DNA from 2 places in the Marinomonas sp. 5E14-1 genome. Region 1 is predicted to be linked to the other one. Evidence: predicted binding sites of a transcription regulator. Region 1 holds the regulator's gene; the other holds the start of a gene.
The links. The regulator FNR, encoded in region 1, switches genes on or off when oxygen is low (the NO sensors DNR and NnrR bind a similar motif). The targets are predictions, from matches to a motif close to TTGATNTANATCAA.

Region 1 (8,964 bases):
AGGTTGGTGCTGATGATTTCCTTTCTAAGCCTTTTAATGAAGTTTTATTCAATATTCGCTTTAAAACTCATATACGTCATGTCGAGTTGATGAAGGAAATGTACCACAAAAACAGAACGCTTACTTACTTCCAAAAAGTTATTGAACGTGAACATGAAATGGCTCATCAAGTTTTGAACCATATTCAAATGAGAAGTGAGAAGAACTCAGAGCATCTCGCTATTACTCGTTTATCCGCGGCCATTTTTAATGGTGATTTGGCCTTAGTTAAGACTCGCTCTGATGATACTCGATTAGTTTTTGTCGGCGATTTTACAGGCCATGGTTTGCCTGCTTCCATTGGTGCGTTACCTGTCATGCAAGCTTTTTTTGACGCAGTCGAAAACCTCACAAGCATTGGCGAGTTGGGGTTACGTATTAATCAAATACTTTTAGGCATTCTTCCCGACTATATGTTTTGTGCGGGATACCTGATGCTAATTTCTCCTGATGGCGAGATTCAATATTGGGGTGGTGGAATGCCTAATGCGCTTATAAGGCGGGTAACAGGTGAAATACAGCCATTGACCTCTATTCATATGCCGTTAGGCGTGTTGTCTTCTTCTGAATTTGAATCCATTTTACAAAACGAGAAACTTGGTCAAGGTGACACTCTCGTTATCTTGTCTGATGGCGTTTTAGAGCTAAAAAATCATCAAAACCTGATGTTAGGAGAAGAAGAAGTGAATAAGCTCATCATAGAGTCTTATGGTGAAGAAGGCTTAGTTGAAGCACAAAAGAAAGTTGAAAAGAGGCTAGTTGATCATTTAGGTGAATCTGAGCAATTCGACGATATTACTTTGGTGTCGCTAAGAAGGGCCCGCTAAATAAGAAAATATTATTCAGTGGGCTAAACCTCGCTATTCTTATTACTTTTTATTGTTGTGCTTTTTGCCCTTATTACTTTTTGGCTTCGGTGACGCTTTTGGAAATGGGCGTTTTTCCGGCTCTGTTCGAAGCACTAAAAATAAGTCTGTTACTACCTCCGGAATTTGTGCGATGCATGATTTTGTGAGTTTTTCACTGGCTCGTATTTGGGAAACTTCTTCATCATCAAACAGATCGGACGCTACCATTACGGGTAATAATAATTCTGCGACAACTTCCTCTTTTTCTGACTCAAACCAATGTGATTCGGTCATAAATACGCCTTCCATGAATCCAGAGGCCCATTCTTGTAGTTCGCTTAATTCGTCTAGTGTTGTTCCCATTTCAAGTTCGCATGGAACTAAAAAGCCATCTTCTGACTCAAGCTCTTTCTGAATATCTAAATACAAGCGGGATAAATATTGAGTAATTTTTTTCTCTTCTTTTTCATTCTGGAACTTAGGCGTGTCTTCAAATACAACTGGAAGCCATGTGCCTTCAGTAAGATTAGCAGGACAAATAGCCAAAGCGGTTAAAAAGCCATGCGCCATAACAAAGTTTTGACATTCCTCATGAACTTGATCCGATTCCAAAAAGTTTTCTAATGTTTCTAATTCAAGATCATCAAGAGGTTGGTGTGCCATGTAATTCATTCCTAATACAGATTAAGTATCTGATTTTAGCGAAAAGAAGCAGAAAAATCGATGCAGAAAACTCAGAGTTAAGAGATAATTCGATAATGAACTTGAAGATGCAAACCCTTTCTCGCTTAGGCTATAACGAATTCCGACCATTACAGGAGCAGGCGATTGATGCCTTGTGCTCAGGGCAAGACGTATTGCTTGCAGCGCCTACTGGCGGTGGTAAATCCTTGGTTTATCAAGCAGTAGGACTAATGCGAAAAGGAGTAGCAGTTATTATAAGCCCCTTGTTGTCACTTATGTCACAACAAGTTGAAGAGCTGAACAAAAAAGGGATTCAAGCCAGATTTTTAAATTCAACCTTAAATCCGGGCGAACAAGACGATTTAATTTGGGCTCTACGCCACAATCACATTGATTTATTGTACTTGTCGCCAGAAAAACTCGTCCAGCCATCTGTGATAGGCTTTCTACACAGCTTTGATATTTCTTTATTTGCAATTGATGAAGCCCATTGTATTTCTCAGTGGGGGGGCTCTTTTAGACCCGAATACAGTCAACTTGGTCAGCTAAAGGCGGATTTTTCTGATGTTCCTTTAATTGCCTTAACAGGAACTGTAGATAATAAAACTATTGGGAGTATTCAAGAGTCATTACAGCTTAATGATTGTTTAGTTTTAAAAAATAGTTTTGACCGCTCTAATATACACCTCCATATTGCTCAGAAAAGAAAGGCTAAGCAGCAAATTCTTTATTTTCTTCATCATGAAGTGCCGGGGGAAACCGGTATTATTTACTGTCGTTCCAGAAAGAAAACAGAAGAGCTTTCAGGATGGTTAAATCATCTAGGTTTTTATAGTTTAAGTTATCATGCTGCAATGACAGAGGAGTCTAAAGAAAGGAGTCATCAAACCTTCGCCACGCGGCAAGGTACTATCATGGTGGCGACGACAGCATATGGTATGGGAATCGACATTTCTCATATTCGTTTTGTCATTCATTTAGATTTACCTAACAGTCCAGAGGCTTATTTTCAGGAGGTCGGCCGTGCCGGGCGTGATGGTAAATCTGCAAAAGCACTACTTCTCTATGGTTTGCAAGATATGTTACAGGCTCAACAGCTAATATCGCAGCAAGAGTATGTGTCTGAAAATGAAAGGCAAAGCTTGGCGGCTTTATTTCAGCTTTTAGAAGCCAGAGGCTGTAGAAGGCAAAATATTTTGTCGCATTTTAATGAAGACTCTGATGCCTGCAGTTATTGTGATCGATGCCTTTCATCTAAGTCAGAACAAAACATGACAATTGCCAGCCAAAAAATATTGTCATTGATTTACCACACCAAAGGCCTGCAAAGTTTTTCTGTTTTAATTGGTATTTTGTTAGGTAAAAGAAATAAATCTACAGACGCTATAAATGCTAAATCATTAAGCGTTTTCGGAAAGGGTAAAGAGCTTACAGAAGCCCAATGGAAATCTGTCATTCGCCATTTGATTGCATATGAATTCATATCATTAGGACAGTCTCAAGTGTTTACTGTACATATTAATGAAAAAGCACGTGATATTTTGAAAGGTAACACCCAAATAATTCTACCTAGTGAACATTATTATCCGACTTTAAGTGAAGCGGAGTTAGGTGCAGATCATATACGTTGGCATAAAGTACTTGCTTGGAAACAAGACCAAGATGTGTTCGATTTGAGTGAATCTCAGCTCAGACTCATCTGTGCACATAAGCCAAAGACAGTAGCATCTTTGAGTCGTTTAACTGGACTTTCTAAAGAGCAAGTGTCGAATTTCGCAGCTTCCCTTATTGATATAATTCATCAAGAGGAGACTGAAAAGATAATGCCTTATGTCCTTAAATTCTGAAAGCCTTATTGCATTGAATGCCGTTATTGAAGAAATGAATCGCTGCTTTGATAAAGCGGATCATTTTTTTAATCATCATTTCAAACGCTCTATCTGTAACTTTAAGCAAAGGGGGAGAGCAGCAGGTACGGCACACCTCCAAAAAAACGAAATGCGTTTTAATTATTTCATGTATTCCCAAAGCCCTACTGAGTTTCTAGACACAGTAGTCCCTCATGAAGTGGCCCACATTATCGTGTTTCAAATATATGGGAGCACGGTCAGACCTCATGGTAAAGAGTGGCAAGCTGTTATGTTAAAAGTATTTGGTGTTCAGCCAAGCCGGACACACACTTTTGACGTTCCTACGCCTAAGGTCAGTTACGAATACATATGTAAATGCAGTAAACATCAATTCACACAGCATCGACATAATCGAGCCCAAAAAGGCACAGAATATATCTGCAAAACCTGTAAATCCAGATTAGAGTTTAAAAGTCCATCTGTTCAATGCTAGGTTTACCTTAGGAAGTAGGAATCTTCATGGAGATTTTCTTATGTCTTTCATTTTTAATGCGAAAAAACTATTGTTATAGTAGAATCATGGCGTTTTATTTGCAGCGTATATATGATGGATTTATCGACTAAACCTAAAGAAAAGCTCGAGCTTAACAAGCTCCAAAAACGCCTTCGCAGGCTGACAGGTCAAGCTATTGCTGATTTCAATATGATTGAGGATGGCGATAAAGTTATGGTGTGTTTGTCTGGCGGTAAAGACTCTTATACTATGCTTGAGATTCTTCGAAATCTACAAGCTAGTGCGCCGATCAACTTTAGCATTGTTGTGGTAAATCTAGATCAAAAGCAACCTGGATTTCCAGAGCATATACTACCTGCTTATCTAGAAGAGGTTGGTGTAGATTTTCATATTCTAGAACGAGATACTTACAGTATTGTTAAGGAGATTGTCCCTGAAGGTAAGACAACATGCGGTTTATGCTCTCGTTTAAGACGAGGGTCATTGTATGGTTTTGCTGAAGAAATTGGCGCAACCAAAATTGCACTTGGTCACCACAGAGACGACATTCTTGAAACTTTATTCTTAAACATGTTTTTTGGGGGCAAGCTAAAATCTATGCCGCCAAAGCTACTCAGTGATGATGGAAAACATGTTGTTATAAGACCGCTTGCTTATTGCAAAGAAAAGGATATTGAAGCCTTTTCAATTATGAAAGAATACCCAATTATCCCGTGTAACCTTTGTGGTTCTCAGGAAAACTTACAACGACAAGTTGTGAAAGACATGCTTCAACAATGGGAAAGAGAATACCCAGGCAGAACAGATTCAATGTTCACTGCCATGCAGAATGTTGTGCCATCACACATGGCAGACACTGAATTATTTGACTTTAAAGGTTTGAAAAAAGCTGAAGACGCTATGAACCGCTTAAACATTATTTCTCTATAGGATGATAGAAATGAATTTTACATATAAAACTCTATTATTGACGGTCGGCCTTTTAGGTGGTTCATTTGTTCATGCTTCAACGGCTGGTGTGAGCTTGACTAATGAAACCATTAAAGGTGATGTTAATTTAGATATGGGGCCTTTTGGTGTTAATGCTGGCGTTACCAATGACACAGAAACAAATAGTTCTTCAGCTCATGTAGGCCTAACTGTTCAAGACTCGGGAGGTAATGGCCCTTTAGAAACAGGCTTAGGTATCAGGCTTAATGTAATAGATGCCGATCTTAATGATGATGACAATGAGTTCTCTGTAGCTCTTAGCTTAGGAGGATGGTACAGATATACTTTGCAGCAAGCCAATAGATTGAGTATTTATGGATCTTTATATTACGCGCCAGAAGTCTTGTCTTTTTCCAATTTAAACCATACTTATACATATGATTTTCGACTTGAGTATTTAACAATGCGTAACGCTCGTGCTTATATTAGCTATGCAAACACCGTTATTATTTATGATGATGAAAGCCGTAAAGAAATTAATAAAGGCTTTTCGGTTGGTGCTACAGTCGACTTTTAAGTCAAGCAAGTTTCTAGACAATAAAAAAGGTGGCCATAGCCACCTTTTTTATTGGAGATTAAACGCTTATCTCAATCACCATCGTACGCACAAAGACTAAAAACAGGTACGTCACTTTCACGTAACTTTTCACTACCACCTAAATCGGGTAAATCGATAATTGCAGCAACCTCTTTGATTGTTGCACCTTGTCCAGTTAGTAATTTAATAGCTGCAAACAAAGTGCCGCCAGTTGCAATTAAATCATCAAACAAAAGTACATTATTACCTGCTTTTACCGCTCCTTCTTGTATTTCAAGCTCAGCTTCTCCGTATTCCAAAGCGTAAGCTTGAGAAACAGTCTTACCTGGAAGTTTTCCTTTCTTGCGAATAAGGATAAGAGGCTTTTGCAACTCATAAGCCAATACTGCAGCAATTAAAAAACCACGAGCATCAATACAAGCAATATGAGAAATATCAGAAGACATATAGCGGTGAACGTAAGCATCAACGACCATCCTCATTCCTTTAGGGTCACTAAAGATAGGAGTAATATCACGGAAGCTGATGCCTTCTTTTGGCCAGTCTTCTACTGTTTGGATTAGTGATTTAACATAAAAATCATCGTAGAGCATATGCAGTAACGCCTTAATTTATCGAATGTTGGCGATTTTACCACAATCACTCGCAATCCCAACGAGTTTTTGCATTTCAGGGAAATTGACTATCTCAATTTCTTTACCATCAACATGGATTAACTCATTTTTTTGAAAACGCGTGATCACTCGACTCACAGTTTCAACTGCTAAGCCTAGGTAGTTTCCTATCTCTCCACGAGACATAGAAAGTCGAAACGCACTGGCAGAGTAGCCACGCTTTTTAAACCTATTGGACAGATTTAATAAGAAAGATGCGACTTTTTCATCCGCATTTTTCTTGCCTAGCAAGACCATCATTTGTTGATCATCCGATATTTTTCGACTCATTACCTTAAACAACTGGTGCCTCAAAGAAGGAATCTGAGTAGATAGCTCTTCTAAATGAGTAAAAGGGATCTCACAAACCGTTGTAGTCTCAAGTGCCTTGGCAGAAACTGGGTAGGTATCTGAATCCACACCACTTAAGCCAACCAATTCACTAGGGCAATAAAAACCTGTAATCTGCTCTTCACCAACGGACGTTATGTTAAACGTTTTTAGTGTGCCTGAGCGTACAGCATAAACAGAATCAAATTTTTCACCTTGGCGAAATAAAAAGTCACCTTTTTTAAGTGGCTTTTTACGTTCAATAATTTGATCTAGTTTATTGATGTCCTCATCAGCTAGAGCGATCGGAAGGCAAAGTGCACTTAAGCTACAATTCTGACATTGAGACGTAAGTGTACTGTTAAACCGTGTCTGTGCGTGTGTTGCTGACATGTGAATCTCCCTGACCTGATGTTATATAACTTTTGAGTATTTTATATTGTTGTTTAGGTACTTATCGAAAATCATACAAATACAGCGAATAAGTAATCTACCACGTTCTGTCACTCGGATAATGGTCTGCATTCCATTATCCTGCATTTCAATCATACCGTCTTCAATCATTGAGGTAAGATTATCTACCTCTTTTGAGAAATATTCAAAAAATCTAATATTATTTTTTTGCTCAATTATCGTAGTATTTAACTCAAATTGAGAAATAAGGGTCATAATAACCTGATGCCGAATACGGTCATCAGAATTACTGATATAGCCTCGACTAATAGCCAATTGGCCTTTTTCAATACTGCTTCGATATAGGTTTAAATCAGTATGGTTTTGAATGTACACACCACTCAGGTCGCTGATAGCAGAAACACCAAATGCCACTAAATCAGTTCCGGCATGAGTTGTATAGCCTTGGAAATTTCTCTGCAATAAGCCCTGTTTCTGTGCTTTTGCAAGGTTGTCATCAGGCTTTGCAAAGTGATCCATTCCTATGTACACGTAACCCGAATCTATAAGGTATTCAATGCTCATTCTCAGTAATTGCACTTTGATACTTGGAATAGGAAGGCTTTCTTCCGATATTCGTTTTTGCGATCTAAACCTTTCAGGTAGATGGGCATAATTAAACAGAGAAATGCGATCGGGCGATAATGCAATAACCTTATCTAGAGTGTCCCTGAAGCCCTCAATGGATTGATAGGGAAGACCGTAAATCAAATCGAAGTTTATAGATTTTATATTTATTGCGCGGGCGTCTTCGACCAGCTGAGAAACGGTTTCAAGAGATTGAACTCGATGGATCGCCTCTTGTACTTTTCTGTCAAAGTCTTGAACGCCAATGCTAATTCGATTTATGCCCATGTCAGTTAGCAATTTTAACTTAGAGGAGGTTATTTCTCTCGGGTCAATTTCGATGCTGTAATCTTGTGAGCCATCATTCACTAGATTGAAATACTGGTTTATTGTTTTGAATAAATCTCTAATTAGCTCCTCTGTTAAAAAAGTAGGTGTACCTCCTCCAAAGTGCAGTTGGGTGACTTTTTTAGAATGGTCGAGCATAAGGCTGCGAAGCCTCATTTCCTCACCAAGAAACTCGACATACTCTGCGCCTTTTTCATACTGTTTCGTCACAATTTTATTGCATGCGCAGTAATAACAAAGGTGTGCGCAAAATGGTATGTGAAAATAAAGGCTCAACGCTTTATCTGAAGGCATCATCATCTTGTCTATTAAAGCAATCTTACTGATGCCTGAATCGAACTGAGGCGCCGTTGGGTAGGATGTGTACCTAGGTCCTGATAAATCGTATTTATTAATAAGAGAAGAATCCCAAATCATGCTGTATTCCTATTAAAATTTCTAATAGCAGTTTACTCCTATGGTCTGGGGCTTTTTCTGACACAGGTCAAGATATGACATCTCTGTAAAAATTAAATCATTCCCTAAATAAGATTGGATAAGCTCTCAAGCGCTCTTATAATCACGATAACTTAATTTTTAGTTCATAGATTCATGAAAAATATACCTTTATATCTCGCACACGGTGCCGGTGCAGGGCACAGCAATACCTTCTTAAATGATCTCGGTAACGCGATTTCAGCTAAAATGTATCAGCCCATTATTCCAATCACTTTTTCTTATATGCAAGAAGTGGAAAGCACGGGAAAGAGAAGACCGCCACCGCCTTTTAAGCGTCTTGTCCTAGAGTTTTTCGACTATATAAAAAATGAGGTTGCTTGTGTTGTTGCTGGGAAATCAATGGGAGGCCGTGTTGCTGCACAGTTGTCGAACGAGCCTATGGTAAAAGCGATTGTTTGTTTTGGTTTTCCTTTTTACCCTGCCGGTAAGCCTGAAAAACACAGGCTTTCTTTTCTTGAGAATATGGAAGTTCCTTGCTTGATTGTCCAAGGAACACGAGATCAACTTGGCTCTTATGATTGGGTTAAGCAGCAATCATTGCCTGAAAATGTCAGCATTGTTTGGGTTAAAGGTGCTGACCATGATTTTAAAGTGTTAAAGAAATACAATAAGACAACCACTGAAACCATTTCGAATATTGCTGAGATTACAC
Region 2 (8,964 bases), on a different contig from region 1:
TTTGGCTTGAGGCTTAGCTTCTGGTTCAGGTGTTGATTCTTCAACCGTTTTTTCTGATGCAACAGCTGCTTTAGCCTCTACGACCGGAGTAGATTCTAATGCTGGCATTACATTTTCCACTTCTTTCTCAACTTTCTCGATTACATTCTCAGTTGTTTCTTGAGTGTTTGCTTCGTCTTTTTGTGGGCGACGAGAGCGACGAGAGCGACGAGAGCGACGTTGTGGTTCATCAGTACTTTCATTGTTTTCTGTTAATGTGTTTGTAGCGGCTTCCACTAGAGCGGCATCTTCTTGCTCTTGTAGTTTTGCTGCTTCTAAAGCTTCATCTTTTAACTTGCCACTGCGACGGCGGTTATCATTACGGTCACGTTTTCGCTCTTTTACTTCAGGAACTTCTTTCGCCTTAGGCGGCTGGCGAGGAGTCTTAACCGCTGACTCTTGCTTTTCAACCTTAGAATCTAAGTTGTCTTGCTTGTTGTTACGGTTATTTCGACGGTTGTTTCCTTTCGTGGCAGCTTCTGCTTGTTCTCTGCGAGATTGGCGAGTAGAGCGGCTTTGGCTCTTTTCTGTTGTATTGTCACGATCAGAATTTTGATGCTTTACATTGCGCTTGTTGCGGTTACTGCGATTGCCAGTCGTTTTGCTTGATGTGCGATCGTTTTGTGATGAGAATGTTGTCGTATTTGATTTTGGAGAGCTTGTTTTACTCTTCTGTTTAGGTGATTGCTTGCTAGAAGAATCCCCGAACAAAGCTGTCAAGATACGAGCGACAAGACCTGGTTTTTTCGCTTTAGGGGCACTACTTTGCGTCGCTGCAGATGTTTCTGTATGCGCCGGAGCTGGTGACTTCGGTGCAATACTTGTTACTGCTGCTTGTGGGCGCACGTTTTCACTTGTTTGACGAGGCTCATACGGTGGTTGTTCAGGTGTTTCAACCAAAGTATAGCTGTTATCGTTCTGAGAAATAACCGTGCTATCGTCACGAATACGTTCAACTTCAAAGTGCGGTGTTTCCATGTGTGGATTTGGCACAAGAATAATATGAACACTGTTACGCTTTTCGATTTTTGCGATGTTAGTACGTTTCTCGTTTAGCAAGAAAGTGGCAACGGAAACAGGCAAGACTGCACGAATTTGAGACGTGCGCTCTTTCGAGCATTCTTCTTCAATTAAGCGAAGTACTGACAAGGCTAGAGATTCAACGTCACGGATGAAACCTTGGCCATTACAGCGAGGACAAACGATACCGCTTGTTTCTCCTAATGATGGACGAAGGCGTTGTCGTGACATCTCAAGAAGTCCAAAGCGAGAAATGCGACCAATTTGAACGCGAGCCCTGTCGGCTTCAAGCGCATTTTTCATGCGATTTTCGACTTCTTTTTGGTTGCGCACAGGTGTCATGTCGATGAAATCAATGACGACCAAGCCACCAATGTCTCGTAAGCGTAGTTGACGAGCAATTTCGTCTGCTGCTTCTAGGTTTGTTTGTAATGCGGTTTCTTCAATATCTCCGCCTTTGGTGGCGCGGGCAGAGTTGATGTCGATGGAAACTAAAGCTTCTGTTGGGTCAATAACGATTGAGCCACCTGAAGGCAAACGTACTTCACGTTGGAATGCTGTTTCAATTTGACTTTCAATTTGGAAACGATTGAAAAGAGGTGTGGTGTCTGTGTACATCTTGATGCGAGATTTGAAATGCGGCATAACCTGCATAACAAAGTTAATCGCATCTTGATAAGCGTCTTTTTCATCAATCAACACTTCACCAATGTCTTCGCGCAAGTAATCGCGGATCGCACGGATAACAATGTTACTTTCTTGATAAATCAAAAATGGTGCAGGCTTTTCTGAAGCCGCTTTGGTGATGGAATTCCAAAGCGTATCAAGGTAATCCAAATCCCACTGTAGCTCTTCAGTAGAGCGGCCAACGCCAGCGGTACGTACAATTAAACCACCATTTTCTGGTGTGTTAAGGCCGGACATTGCTTCTTTTAGATGAGATCTATCATCACCATCGATGCGGCGAGAAATACCACCAGCACGAGGATTATTTGGCATCAAAACTAAGTAGCGCCCTGCTAGGCTAACGAAAGTAGTTAGTGCTGCACCTTTGTTACCACGCTCTTCTTTATCTACCTGTACGATGACTTCTTGACCTTCGCTTAACACATCTTTGATGTTAACTCGGCCTTCATGGTTAGATTTTTTGGAGAAGTAAGTTTTGGAGATTTCTTTTAAAGGAAGGAAACCATGACGTTCTGCACCAAAATCAACAAATGCGGCTTCAAGACTCGGTTCAATACGAGTAATTCGGCCTTTATAAATGTTGGATTTCTTTTGTTCGCGAGAACCGGATTCGATATCTAGATCGTATAGACGTTGACCGTCTACAAGGGCGACGCGCAACTCTTCTTGTTGAGTTGCATTTATTAACATTCTAATCATTGTATGTGTGAGCTCTGTTAGCGCTGATACGAAAAGAGTCACTGCAGCGATAGGTAACCATTAATCAATCTGACTCAGCTTTAGAGCAAGTCATTCAGTCGTTTCTGGCAAGAGTAGTACGCGATTCGTTTATTTTTTTGGATTAAACGCTTTGTGCGGTTCGCTGCCTTGATGAATACTAAATAGTCTCTTTTAACCGGTCTCGTTTCTTTGCTTTTATGAAACAACGCGAACGCGCGGTCGAGCAATATAATGAGAATTCCTTCCACTGAAGCGGATTTTTCCGAATCATGCGGTTTATTATTTAAGATTAACTGTTACAGAGGTAAGATAGGGGCCAAAGTGTCGCTTTGGCAATGTTCATTCAATTCTTGCATCTTATCTTCGAGGTGTTTTGTTACCTCTTACCCTTTGCGAATGTGAATATAGCAGTAAAAACTAAGTGCTTCAATTATAAAGGAAACCAATCTTTGATTATGTCGGACTCAGAACAGAATTTAGCAGAGCGTCCCGCAGTTCGCTACGTCACAATTGACGAGAATAATGAGGGCCAACGAATTGATAATTTTTTGGTGACTTTCTTGAGAGGTGTGCCGAAAGGTAAAATCTATAACTTGCTTAGAAAAGGTGAAATTCGGGTTAATAAAAAGCGAACTAAGCCAGATTACCGCCTTCAAAATGAAGATATCGTTCGTATCGCACCGATTGTTATAGCGCCAGAATCAGAAAAACCAACTTTACCTGACCGCCTAAAAAACGATATTGAATCTCGTATTGTTTACGAAGACAAAGGGTTGATTGTTGTGAACAAGCCTTCTGGTTTGGCGGTCCATGGTGGAAGCGGTTTGAGCTTTGGACTTGTGGAAGTTATCCGACAGATGCGACCTTTAGAAAAATTCATTGAGCTTGTTCATCGGTTAGACCGTGATACATCTGGCCTTATTATGATTGCTAAAAAGCGCGCAGTGTTAAAAGAGCTGCATACTGCTTTGCGAGAAAAAGAAGGCGTACAAAAAACATATCTCGCTTTGGTATATGGCTGCTGGCCCAAACGTAAACTTCAGGTGAACGCGCCACTACTAAAGAACGAGCTAAAATCTGGCGAGCGTATTGTGAAAGTTCACACTGATGGTAAAGAGAGTTTGACGCAATTTAAATTAGTGCGTCAGTTTGAAGGTTACAGTTTGGTGGAGTGTGAGCCAGTGACAGGGCGTACGCATCAAATCCGAGTTCATACATTGCATGCGGGTTACCCAATCGTGGGTGATGACAAATATTCACCAACGGAGTCGTTGAAGGAAACCAAAGCCATTGGCTTCAAGCGTCTTTGCTTGCACGCGACTCGCTTAGATATAATGCTAAATGGCGAGCGTATGTTATTCGAAGCACCGCTCGATAAAGAGTGGCAAGATTTAATGAATAATCAATTAGTTTCCGCCTTTTCTTAAATACAATTAAAGTTATTCTTTAAGACCTAAAAGACCGGCTTTGCCGGTCTTTTTTATAGGAGGGTAGTTTCTAAAGTATCAGTGAACAAAATGCCACGATTTTTTATGATGTGGGTCATCTTTTGTTATTTCCGGATCACGTACTATAAGTATTGCTTCTAGTTTATTTGGAGCGCCTTTAAAGTAGGTATTAGAAGGATTTGCTATGAAAACCTCAGATATTCGTCTCGTTCCTGGTCTCATTTCTATTGTTACAGCCTTATTCATTTGGTTTGCTGTGCCTGTTCCTGATGGTGTGACGATAAATGCTTGGCATTTATTGGCTCTGTTTGTCGGAACGGTCGTCGCCATTATTGGTAAGGCCATGCCGATTGGTGCTATTGCCATTTTAGCCATAACGCTTGTTGCATTCACTGGCGTAACCAATGACAACCCATCTGGAGCGATAAAAGATGCTTTAAGTGGTTTTTCCAATTCTCTTATTTGGTTGATTGGTGTTGCCATCATTATCTCTAGAGGTTTAGTTAAAACAGGCTTGGGAAACCGAGTCGGCTATTACTTCATTACCTTGTTTGGTAAGAAAACCATAGGGATTGGCTATGCACTGGCTTTATCTGAATTAGTTATTGCGCCAGTGACACCGAGCAATACGGCACGCGGTGGCGGTATTATTCACCCCATTATGAAATCCATTGCCACAAGTTTTGGTTCTTCTCCAGAGGAAGGAACATCTCGAAAAATTGGGCACTATCTCGCATTGGTGAGTTATCACATCAACCCAATTACTTCCGCTATGTTTATTACGGCCACAGCTCCAAATCCTTTGGTGGTAAAGTTGATTGCCGATGCCACAGGCGCAAACATAAGCATCACTTGGGGAACATGGGCGTTGGCCGCTTTATTACCCGGTTTGGTTTGTATCGCTTTAGTGCCTTTGGTCGTATATGTGATTTACCCACCGCAAATTAAAAGTACACCAGATGCAAAAGATTACGCCTCATCTAAACTGGCCGAAATGGGGCCTATGTCTTACGGCGAAAAAGTCATGATTGGTGTGTTCTCATTGTTACTGATTCTTTGGGCTGGCGTGCCCGCTATGCTGTTTGGTTCTGATTACGCGGTGAACACGACTGCTGTGGCATTTTTAGGGTTGTCAATTTTACTTATAACAGGCGTTTTGAATTGGGATGATGTTCTCAAGGAAAAATCCGCTTGGGATACTGTGGTTTGGTTCTCTGCTTTGGTGATGATGGCAACTTTTCTGAATAAACTCGGATTAGTTGGTTGGTTTTCGTCTGTTGTGGAAAACAATATTGCGGAGTTAGGTTTTGATTGGGGCGTGTCTGTGGTGATTTTAGTGGCCGTGTATTTTTACGCTCATTACTTTTTTGCCAGTACAACGGCTCACATTACCGCGATGTTTGCTGCTTTTTATGCTGCTGGCTTGGCTCTTGGCACGCCACCTTTGTATTTAGGGTTGCTGTTAGCCGGTGCTTCTTCCTTAATGATGTCTCTCACTCATTACGCCACAGGAACGTCGCCGATCGTATTTGGTTCAGGTTATGTGTCCATGGAAAACTGGTGGACAATGGGGTTTATCATGAGTGTCGTTAACTTACTTGTTTGGGGTGTTGTCGGCGGATTGTGGTGGAAGGTTTTGGGATATTGGTAAGAATTTGTGTTCACTTGATATACGAGGTTCTTAATAAAAGCAGGAGTGTCTGGGCGTTTCGTTATATCATTGTGTTTTCATTTCAATGTAGATAAAGCTTCGCCCAATGACGCAAGATCGATTTAATTTTGTTGCTATTCGTCGCCAGTTTGATTTTCGTGGCATAGAAATGGGCCGTTGGGTGACACCTAAAGAAAGGGATCGTGCGGCGGTCAATTTCCACCAAGCTTTGCACGACTTAATGGATGCTTTGCAAGGCCCTGAACATCTTATTTCTCTACGAGGCACACTTGGGCTTCAGTTTGGAAAAGGTGGTCAGAGAGGTGTAGCAGCTCATTATATGCCAGCGACTCGACAACTTGCCTTGGCAAAAAATGCCGGAGCAGGGAGCTTGGCACACGAATGGTTTCATGCCTTCGATCATTATATGGGCGATAAAATTTACCCCCATATCCCTTCTAGTGGTTTTGCCTCCTATTTGTGGCTCAACCAACTGGATCAACCAATAAATAGACTGCACCCACTTTCTGCGTTATTAACCGAGTGCTTTAAAGCCATTGTGCTAACCCCTGATGGTGACGAGCCTAGTGATCTGTTTCGTGCTTCACAGCAAACTGATGAGGATCTAAATATTCTTTATTACGCCAAGCCAGAAGAACTTTGCGCTCGAGCTTTCGAGGCCTTTGTTGAGGATGAATGTCCAAATAGCCGTTTTCTTGTGAACGGTAGTAAGACTTCCAAAGAGGCCAAAGCTGGCCTGTACCCACAAGGGGAGCAGAGAGCTGTAATCAATCAGGCTTTTCGTGATTTCTTTTACGCTCTCGGCGGTGCATTGGTTCGTGAGATAAGTTGATTACCTTTTCCATGCGTAATGGCTCAACTTTATCCTTTTCTCACTTACGCTTTCTTTCTGAAAAGCAGATTTCAGCAAGGTGAATACAATATACAAAAGAGCTTTCATGGCTGTTTAATGTTTTTTCAGTTTGTAACAAAAGCTTTATTCAATACTGTTAATGTTTCTGCTCAATATCAATTTATTACAATCCTTATGATAGATTTACTATAAGGTTACCTACCTTTTAAAAATCATAGCCTTTATTGGCTACTCACTCATATATAAGGATGCATTATGCAGGACATTTTCAACCAAGTAGATATCAATCAATATTTACCAGACGTTATCGCTTTAGCTACGAATATCTTACTTGCTATTTTGATTTTGTTAATTGGTTTATGGATTTCTAATAAGGTCAAATCGGCCATTATTAAGATCAGTAAAAAGTACGATAAGTTAGACGATACTCTTTTCCGTTTCCTTGGTAGTGTTGCCCGTTATATCGTAATGGCGTTTGTTATTATTGCGGTGTTGAATCGTTTTGGTGTTCAAACTGCTTCTATCGTTGCTTTATTAGGTGCGGCTAGTTTAGCTATTGGCTTAGCTTTACAGGGTGCTATGTCTAATTTGGCTGCAGGGGTTATGCTACTGATTTTCCGACCTTATAAAGCAGGGGATTTTATTGAAGCTGCTGGTCGCTTTGGTAATGTTACGGAAATAGATCTATTCACAACGATTTTACAAACATTTGATAATCAGCAAATTATTGTGCCAAACAGTCAAATTTGGGGCTCACAAATAATCAATCATTCTCATCATCCTATTCGTGGTGTGGATATGCACTTTGGTGTGGCTTATGCAGAAAATACAGATGCGGCTCGAAAAGTTATTATGGATGTTTTGAATAATCACCCACATATACTTAAAGACCCTGCGCCATTTGTGGAAGTCGAAACACTTAATGATAGCTCTGTTGATTTTCTAGTGCGCCCATTCTGTCAAGGTGAGCATTACTTCAGTATCCTTTATTCCGTGCCAGAGCAGATTAAGAAAGCATTAGATGAAAATAATATCGAAATTCCATTCCCTCATCGTAAAGTAATTGTTGTTAACGAAGGTGAAAAATAAGGCTATTTAATAGAGCTTTGTGAAGCATATTAAAAGTTGAGATTTAGAGTAGTTTCTTATTTGACTCTGCTCTGGAAAGTAAAAAAACGAGCCATTAGGCTCGTTTTTTTGTCAACTTACGATGTATTAATCTTCGTAGCTATCTATCGGTGGGCATTCGCAGAATAAGTTGCGATCGCCATAGACGTTGTCAATGCGTCCTACAGGAGGCCAATATTTACGAGCTTTTATCCAAGGTAATGGATAGGCCGCTTCTTGGCGTGTGTAGGTATGACCCCATTCAGCAGAAAGTAAGCTATCAGCTGTATGCGGTGCATTCACTAATGGGTTGTCTTCTAGTGTCCATTCGCCAGCTTGAACTTTGCTGATCTCTTGGCGAATTTGAATCATGGCATCACAGAATCTGTCTAGTTCTTCTAAATTCTCTGATTCTGTTGGCTCTATCATCAAAGTGCCTGCCACCGGAAATGACATTGTAGGCGCATGGAAACCAAAGTCCATTAAGCGCTTAGCGATGTCTTCTTCACTGATGCCAGATTCTGCTTTTAGTGGACGAATGTCGATAATACATTCGTGAGCCACTGTGTCGTTTTTACCTGTATAAAGTACTGGGTAATGTTCGCCAAGGCGTTTAGCAATGTAATTTGCGTTCAAAATGGCGTTGTAGGTTGCATCACGCAAACCTTTGTCGCCCATCATTTTGATGTACATCCAAGTGATCACAAGAATGCTTGCGCTACCGTAAGGCGCAGCGGAAACGGCGCCATGTTGTTCTTCCATTCCCATAACAGGTGTAACTGCATGACCCGGTAAGAAAGGTGCAAGATGAGATTTAACACCAATTGGGCCCATGCCAGGACCACCGCCACCATGAGGAATACAGAATGTTTTATGCAAGTTAAGGTGAGAAACGTCTCCACCAAATGCGCCTGGAGGCGCAACGCCTACTAGTGCATTTAGGTTGGCGCCATCGATGTACACTTGTCCGCCAAATTTATGAACGATGTCACACACTTCGCGAATGTGCTCTTCAAAAACCCCGTGCGTTGAAGGATAAGTTGCCATGATGCAGCTAAGTTGTGCTGCGTGCTTTTCTGCTTTTTCAGCCAAATCAACTAAATCAATGTTGCCATTTTCATCGCATTTCACGATAACGACTTTCATACCGGCTAGTGCTGCGGACGCTGGATTTGTTCCGTGAGCAGAGCTAGGGATCAAACAGATATTTCGCTCATTGTCGCCGCGAGATTTGTGGTATTTATCAATCGCTATTAGACCTGCGTATTCACCTTGTGCGCCTGAGTTTGGCTGCAGTGAAATAGTGTCATAGCCAGTTGCTTTTGCCAGCATGTCGATGAGTTCTTCAAGTAGAGAGTGGTAGCCATTAACTTGGTTGTCTGGTGCGAAAGGGTGGATTCGGCCAAATTCTGCCCAAG

Region 2: ABFY09_RS10380 (anion permease) is a predicted target of FNR. The motif match lies at 3,999-4,012, and genes of this name have one in related genera.

Annotation. Positions count from the first base shown of each region.
Region 1 covers NZ_JBDXMW010000004.1:210,863-219,826, forward strand. The annotation lists gene ABFY09_RS05360 (SpoIIE family protein phosphatase) at 1-866, shown strand, start outside; gene ABFY09_RS05365 (YecA family protein) at 909-1,550, opposite strand; gene ABFY09_RS05370 (ATP-dependent DNA helicase RecQ) at 1,511-3,418, shown strand; gene ABFY09_RS05375 (SprT family zinc-dependent metalloprotease) at 3,402-3,914, shown strand; gene ttcA (tRNA 2-thiocytidine(32) synthetase TtcA) at 4,026-4,865, shown strand; gene ABFY09_RS05385 (YfaZ family outer membrane protein) at 4,876-5,442, shown strand; gene ABFY09_RS05390 (adenine phosphoribosyltransferase) at 5,514-6,056, opposite strand; gene fnr (fumarate/nitrate reduction transcriptional regulator Fnr) at 6,075-6,839, opposite strand; gene hemN (oxygen-independent coproporphyrinogen III oxidase) at 6,861-8,231, opposite strand; gene ABFY09_RS05405 (alpha/beta family hydrolase) at 8,406-8,964, shown strand, end outside.
Region 2 covers NZ_JBDXMW010000010.1:10,703-19,666, reverse strand. The annotation lists gene rne (ribonuclease E) at 1-2,436, opposite strand, end outside; gene ABFY09_RS10385 (RluA family pseudouridine synthase) at 2,922-3,893, shown strand; gene ABFY09_RS10380 (anion permease) at 4,099-5,565, shown strand; gene ABFY09_RS10375 (CLCA_X family protein) at 5,672-6,418, shown strand; gene ABFY09_RS10370 (mechanosensitive ion channel domain-containing protein) at 6,695-7,528, shown strand; gene gcvP (aminomethyl-transferring glycine dehydrogenase) at 7,655-8,964, opposite strand, start outside.